2 regions of the Streptomyces sp. NPDC039736 genome follow, and region 2 is predicted to be linked to the other one. Evidence: predicted binding sites of a transcription regulator. Region 2 holds the regulator's gene; the other holds the start of a gene.
The links. The regulator HrcA, encoded in region 2, represses chaperone genes, less so after heat shock. The targets are predictions, from matches to a motif close to TTNGCACTCNGNNNNNCNGAGTGCNAA.

Region 1 (3,404 bases), on a different contig from region 2:
GTAGTCCGAGTCGCTGTTCTCGATCTCGGCGCGGATCTGGTTCACGCGACCGGCGACCTGCTCGCTGTCACCGGCACCGTCGACGATGGTCGTCTCGTCCTTGGTGATGACGACCTTGCGGGCGCGGCCGAGGAGGTCCAGGCCCGCGTTCTCCAGCTTGAGGCCGACCTCTTCGGAGATGACCGTGCCGCCCGTGAGGATGGCGATGTCGTTCAGCATGGCCTTGCGGCGGTCGCCGAAGCCCGGGGCCTTGACGGCGACGGACTTGAAGGTGCCGCGGATCTTGTTGACGACCAGGGTGGAGAGCGCCTCGCCCTCGACGTCCTCGGCGATGATCAGCAGGGGCTTGCCCGACTGCATGACCTTCTCCAGCAGCGGAAGGAGGTCCTTCACGTTGCCGATCTTCGAGTTGACGATGAGGATGTACGGGTCGTCGAGCGCCGACTCCATGCGCTCCATGTCCGTCGCGAAGTACGCGGAGATGTAGCCCTTGTCGAAGCGCATGCCCTCGGTGAGCTCGAGCTCCAGGCCGAAGGTCTGCGACTCCTCGACCGTGATGACGCCTTCCTTGCCGACCTTGTCCATCGCCTCGGCGATGAGCTCGCCGATCTGGGTGTCGGCGGCGGAGATGGAGGCCGTCGAAGCGATCTGCTCCTTGGTCTCGACATCCTTCGCCTGCTCCAGGAGCGCGGCGGAGACGGCCTCGACGGCCTTCTCGATGCCACGCTTCAGGGCCATCGGGTTGGCGCCCGCGGCGACGTTGCGGAGACCCTCACGGACCAGCGCCTGCGCGAGGACGGTCGCGGTCGTCGTGCCGTCACCGGCGACGTCGTCCGTCTTCTTCGCGACCTCCTTGACGAGCTCGGCGCCGATCTTCTCGTACGGGTCCTCGAGCTCGATCTCCTTGGCGATGGAGACGCCGTCGTTGGTGATCGTGGGGGCGCCCCACTTCTTCTCAAGGACGACGTTCCGGCCCTTGGGGCCAAGGGTGACCTTGACGGCGTCGGCGAGCTGGTTCATGCCACGCTCGAGGCCGCGCCGGGCCTCCTCGTCGAACGCGATGATCTTGGCCATGTGAAGTGGTCCTCCCAGGACTGGGGTGGATTTCTCCGGACCGTACGATTCGGCGCCCGCGACGGACGGCCTCGCGATGCCCGGGATTCCTTACCCCGACACCACTCGGCCTCACCGAACCTGGTCCAAGTTCTGTCACTCTCACGGGGAGAGTGCTAACGCCAATGATTAGCACTCGACCCATGCGAGTGCAAGCGGGTACCACAGATCGCGGGAAGCGCAGCAGGTCGTGGGCCGGACGTGCGACGGGACCCGCAGCCGGGGCGCGACGGGATGCACGGCCGGGGCGCGACGGAGCCCGCGAGGGGCGCGCGGCCGGAGTGCGCCCGGACGCACCTGGGGCCCGTACCCCGGTGACGGAGTGCGGGCCCTAGGTGTGTGAGTGCTGGTGAAGTCGCTGAGTAGTGCGTCGGTGGCCGATCGCGCCGAGATCAGACGGCGAGCTTGACCATGTCCGCCTGCGGACCCTTCTGGCCCTGCGAGATCTCGAACTCGACTCGCTGACCCTCTTCAAGGGTGCGGTAGCCGTCCATCTGGATCGCGCTGTAGTGGACGAAAACATCCGCACCACCGTCGACCGCGATGAAGCCGTACCCCTTCTCCGCGTTGAACCACTTGACGGTGCCCTGAGCCATGCCTAACTCCCCTATTACTGGCCCTTGCGCGGGGCCGCACTTCGCGACCCCGGGTCAGACCCCACCCGCCGACAGGATCGCGGTGGGCGTGCGCCGTAGCGCGTCGACCGCGGCTGAATGTATCCGCCCAACTGCCCTCTGCAACAGGTCAATTGGACGAGAATTCTGGGCACGCCCGAACGCCCGGAACGGTCAACTCTCGCGTTTCCGGGGCAAGTCGGGCCGGACATAGCGTGTGCATCGGCGGCAAAACGCTCGGGCACACGGGCCGCATCTTGTCGCCTTCTCATATGCGCGGGGCATGGGCGGCGACCGGGGCTTCCCCCACTCTACCCCTTTCAACCATGCAGAATTGCCCCCTCCGCTTGTGTGCGGAGGGGGCAACAGGGGCCGGTGCGGAGCGCGTTGGGGCGTGCGGACGCCCCCGCGGCAGGGGCGGCGGTCAGCCGCCGGCGACGGCCGGGATGATCGAGACGCCGGCGCCGTCCGGGGTGGCCGTCTCGAGGCCGCTCTCGAAGCGGACGTCGTCGTCGTTCACGTACACGTTCACGAAGCGGCGCAGCTTGCCCTGGTCGTCCAGGACGCGCGCGGCGATGCCCGTGTGGTTCTTCTCCAGGTCGGCGATGACCTCGGCGAGGGTCGCCCCCTCGGCGGCCACCTCGGCCTCGCCGCCCGTGTACGTGCGCAGGATGGTGGGGATGCGGACCTTGACGCTCATGGTGTTCAGCCTTTCCAGTACGGGGGAATTCAGCGTGCCAGGCCGGCGTCGCGGAACGCGTCCAGGCTCGGGCGGATGGTCGCGGAGGGGCCGGTGGTGGGGGCCACCGCGTCCAGCGTCTTGAGGCCGTCGCCGGTGTTGAGGACGACGGTGGTGAGGGCGGGGTCCAGCAGGCCGGATTCGATGAGCTTCTTCGTCACGCCGACGGTCACGCCGCCCGCGGTCTCCGCGAAGATGCCCTCGGTGCGGGCCAGCAGCTTGATGGCGTCCACGACCTGCTCGTCGTTGACGTCCTCGACCGCGCCGCCGGTGCGCCGGGCGATGTCCAGGACGTACGGGCCGTCCGCCGGGTTGCCGATGGCGAGCGACTTGGCGATCGTGTCCGGCTTCTGGGGGCGGACCACGTCGTGCCCCGCCTTGAAGGCCGTCGACACCGGCGAGCAGCCCTCCGCCTGGGCGCCGAAGATCTTGTACGGCCTGTCCTCGACCAGACCCAGCCTGATCAGCTCCTGCAAGCCCTTGTCGATCTTGGTGAGCTGGGAGCCCGAGGCGATCGGGATGACGATCTGGTCCGGCAGCCGCCAGCCGAGCTGCTCGCAGATCTCGTACGCGAGCGTCTTGGAGCCCTCGCCGTAGTACGGGCGCAGGTTGACGTTGACGAAGCCCCAGCCCTCGCCGAGCGGGTCGCCGATCAGCTCGGAGCAGAAGCGGTTCACGTCGTCGTAGTTGCCCTCGATGCCGACCAGCTCGCCCCCGTACACGGCGGCCATGACGACCTTGCCCTGCTCCAGGTCGTGCGGGATGAACACGCAGGAGCGGAAGCCGGCCCGGGCGGCGGCCGCGCCGACGGCGCCCGCCAGGTTGCCGGTGGAGGAGCAGGAGAGGGTCGTGAAGCCGAAGGCGCGGGCGGCCTCGACGGCGATCGCGACGACGCGGTCCTTGAAGGAGTGGGTCGGGTTCCCGGAGTCGTCCTTGAC
Region 2 (3,404 bases):
GACGTCGATGTACGGGTGCCCGACGACCAGGACGTTCGCGTCCGTCACCCGGGCGGCGATCCGGGACTCCTTCGAGCCCGGCACCAGGTGGTCGACCAGGACGCCCAGCCGGGCGTCCGGGCCCGGGGCGAAGTCGGCCACGATCGCGGGCAGGTCGTCGATGCCCTCCAGGTACTCGACGACGACGCCCTCGACGCGCAGGTCGTCGCCCCACACCCGCTCCACCAGCTCCGCGTCGTGCCGCCCCTCCACGTAGATGCGCCCCGCCCGCGCCACGCGCGCGCGGGCGTTCGCGACGGCGACCGACCCGGAGGCGGTACGGGCGGGACGCACCGGACCGGCACCGGAGGACGGGCGCACCAGCGTCACGGGCGTCCCCTCGTGGAGGAAGCCCGCCGGGGTCATCGGGAACACCCGGTGCTTGCCGAAGCGGTCCTCCAGGGTGACCGTCGGCCCCTGCGCCGTCTTCTCGGTACGGACGACCGCACCGCAGAAGCCCGTCGACACCTCCTCCACCACCAGGTCGTACTCGGCGGCCAGTTCGGGGACGGGCTTCGGCTTCTTCCACGGCGGCGTGAAGTCCGGGCTGTAACTGCGCATGCCGCCGACGCTACGACACCGGCCGCGCGACCGGTCAGCAGACCCCGAAACGGCGCGCCAGCGCGTCCCGTTGCGCCCGTACGAACGCCGCGTCCACCACGGCCCCGTGCCCCGGCACGTACACGGCGTCCTCGCCGCCCAAAGCCAGCAGCCGGTCCAACGCCTCGGGCCACCGCCCGCCGACCGCGTCCCGGCCCGCCTGCGGCTCCCCGGACTCCTCCACCAGGTCCCCGCAGAAGACGACCCCGGGGCCGCCCCGGAGGCCCGGTACGAGGGCCACCAGGTCGTGCCCGCTGTGCGCGGGCCCCAGGTTGGCGAACAGGACACCGCGCCCGCCGCCCAGGTCGAGGGTGCGTTCGTCGGACACCAGGTGCCGCGGGGCGCGCAGCAGCTCCGCGGCCTCGACGGCGGCGTCGTGCGGCACCCCCTGCCGGGCCGCGTCGTCGGCGAGCGCGTCGCGCTGCGTGGTCAGCAGGACGTCCATGCCGGACGCGGCGAAGACCTCGACGCCGGCGAACGCCCCGGTGCCCAGGACGTGGTCGAAGTGCGGGTGGCCGAGAGCGACGTGCGTCACTCTGCGGCCCAGGAGGGCCTCGGCCTGCGTCCGTACCTCCGCGCCCTCCCGCAGCGAGGAGCCCGTGTCGTACAGCAGGGCCCCCCGGGCCCCCGCCACCAGGCCGATCGTGGCGTCCCAGCCGGGCATCCGCCGCCTGCCGACCCCCGGAGCGAGACGTTCCCAGCCTGCCTCTTCCCATCGCATGTCCATACCGTGACGCTAGCGTGAGCAGCCGCCCTTGCCCGGACCGGACCGCGCCGCCGTACACTGACCCGGGGAATCGCTGGCACTCGCACACGGTGAGTGCCAAGCGGGACACCGGGGCACAAGCTCCACATGTCCGATCGGCACCAGGGAACATCACGGCTTGGAGGTGTGCGCGATGCTCAGTGAACGCAGACTTGAAGTGCTGCGCGCCATCGTCCAGGACTACGTCGGCACGGAGGAGCCCGTCGGCTCCAAGGCCCTCACCGAGCGTCACCAGCTCGGGGTCTCCCCGGCCACCGTGCGCAACGACATGGCGGCCCTGGAGGACGAGGGGTTCATCGCCCAGCCGCACACCAGCGCCGGGCGCATCCCCACCGACAAGGGGTACCGGCTGTTCGTCGACCGGCTGGCCGGGGTCAAGCCCCTGTCGACGCCGGAGCGGCGTGCCATCCAGAACTTCCTGGACGCCTCCGTGGACCTGGACGACGTCGTCGCCCGCACCGTGCGGCTGCTCGCGCAGCTGACCCGGCAGGTGGCGGTCGTGCAGTACCCGTCGCTGACGCGTTCCACGGTGCGCCATGTGGAACTTCTCTCACTGGCCCCGGCCCGGCTGATGCTGGTGCTGATCACCGACACCGGCCGCGTCGAGCAGCGGATGATCGACTGCCCGGCGCCGTTCGGCGAGACCTCCCTCGCTGACCTGCGGGCCCGGCTCAACAGCCGGGTCGTGGGCCGCAGGTTCGCCGACGTGCCGCAGTTGGTGCAGGACCTCCCCGAGTCGTTCGAGCCGGAGGACAGGGGAACCGTCTCGACGGTGCTCGCGACTCTCCTTGAGACACTGGTGGAGGAGACCGAGGAACGGCTGATGATCGGCGGCACCGCCAATCTCACCCGCTTCGGCCACGACTTCCCGCTCACCATCCGCCCCGTACTGGAGGCGCTGGAGGAGCAGGTGGTACTGCTGAAGCTGCTCGGCGAGGCCACCGAGTCCGGCATGACGGTGCGCATCGGGCACGAGAACGCCCATGAAGGACTCAGTTCAACGTCCGTGGTCGCAGTCGGCTACGGTTCGGGCGACGAGGCAGTCGCCAAACTAGGCGTGGTCGGACCGACCCGCATGGACTACCCCGGAACGATGGGAGCGGTACGCGCAGTGGCACGTTACGTCGGACAGATCCTGGCGGAGTCGTAAGTGGCCACGGACTACTACGCCGTACTCGGCGTGCGCCGCGACGCTTCCCAGGACGAAATCAAGAAGGCGTTCCGGCGCCTCGCCCGTGAGCTCCACCCGGACGTCAATCCGGACCCGAAGACCCAGGAGCGCTTCAAGGAGATCAACGCCGCCTACGAGGTGTTGTCGGACCCGCAGAAGAAGCAGGTCTACGACCTCGGCGGCGACCCGCTGTCGGCCTCCGGCGGCGGCGGTGCCGCGGGCGGCTTCGGCCAGGGCGGTTTCGGGAACTTCTCCGACATCATGGACGCCTTCTTCGGCACGGCGTCGCAGCGCGGCCCGCGCTCGCGCACCCGCCGCGGCCAGGACGCCATGATCCGCCTGGAGATCGACCTCAATGAGGCGGCCTTCGGCACCACCAAGGAGATCCAGGTCGACACCGCCGTCGTCTGCACCACGTGCAGCGGCGAGGGCGCGGCCCCCGGCACCTCCGCGCAGACCTGCGACATGTGCCGCGGGCGCGGTGAGGTCTCGCAGGTCACCCGGTCCTTCCTCGGCCAGGTCATGACCTCGCGCCCCTGCCCGCAGTGCCAGGGCTTCGGCACGGTCGTGCCGACGCCGTGCCCGGAGTGCGCCGGCGACGGCCGCGTCCGCTCCCGTCGCACCCTGACGGTGAAGATCCCGGCCGGTGTCGACAACGGCACCCGCATCCAGCTCGCGGGCGAGGGCGAGGTCGGCCCCGGCGGCGGCCCCGCCGGCGACCTGTACGTGGAGATCCACGAGCAGCCGCACCCCACCTTCCAGCGGCGCGGCGACGACCTGCACTGCACGGTCACCATCCCGATGACGGCGGGCGCCCTCGGCACCAAG

Region 1: groL (chaperonin GroEL) is a predicted target of HrcA. The motif match lies at 1,243-1,269, and genes of this name have one in related genera.

What each region holds. Positions count from the first base shown of each region.
Region 1 is NZ_JBVIUQ010000002.1:552,402-555,805, reverse strand. Features, by position in the region: gene groL (chaperonin GroEL) at 1-1,074, opposite strand, end outside; gene ACZ56L_RS07550 (cold-shock protein) at 1,506-1,709, opposite strand; gene ACZ56L_RS07545 (MoaD/ThiS family protein) at 2,152-2,427, opposite strand; gene thrC (threonine synthase) at 2,457-3,404, opposite strand, start outside.
Region 2 is NZ_JBVIUQ010000004.1:236,778-240,181, reverse strand. Features, by position in the region: gene ACZ56L_RS14420 (DUF3097 domain-containing protein) at 1-600, opposite strand, end outside; gene ACZ56L_RS14415 (MBL fold metallo-hydrolase) at 635-1,366, opposite strand; gene hrcA (heat-inducible transcriptional repressor HrcA) at 1,539-2,555, shown strand; gene dnaJ (molecular chaperone DnaJ) at 2,556-3,404, shown strand, end outside.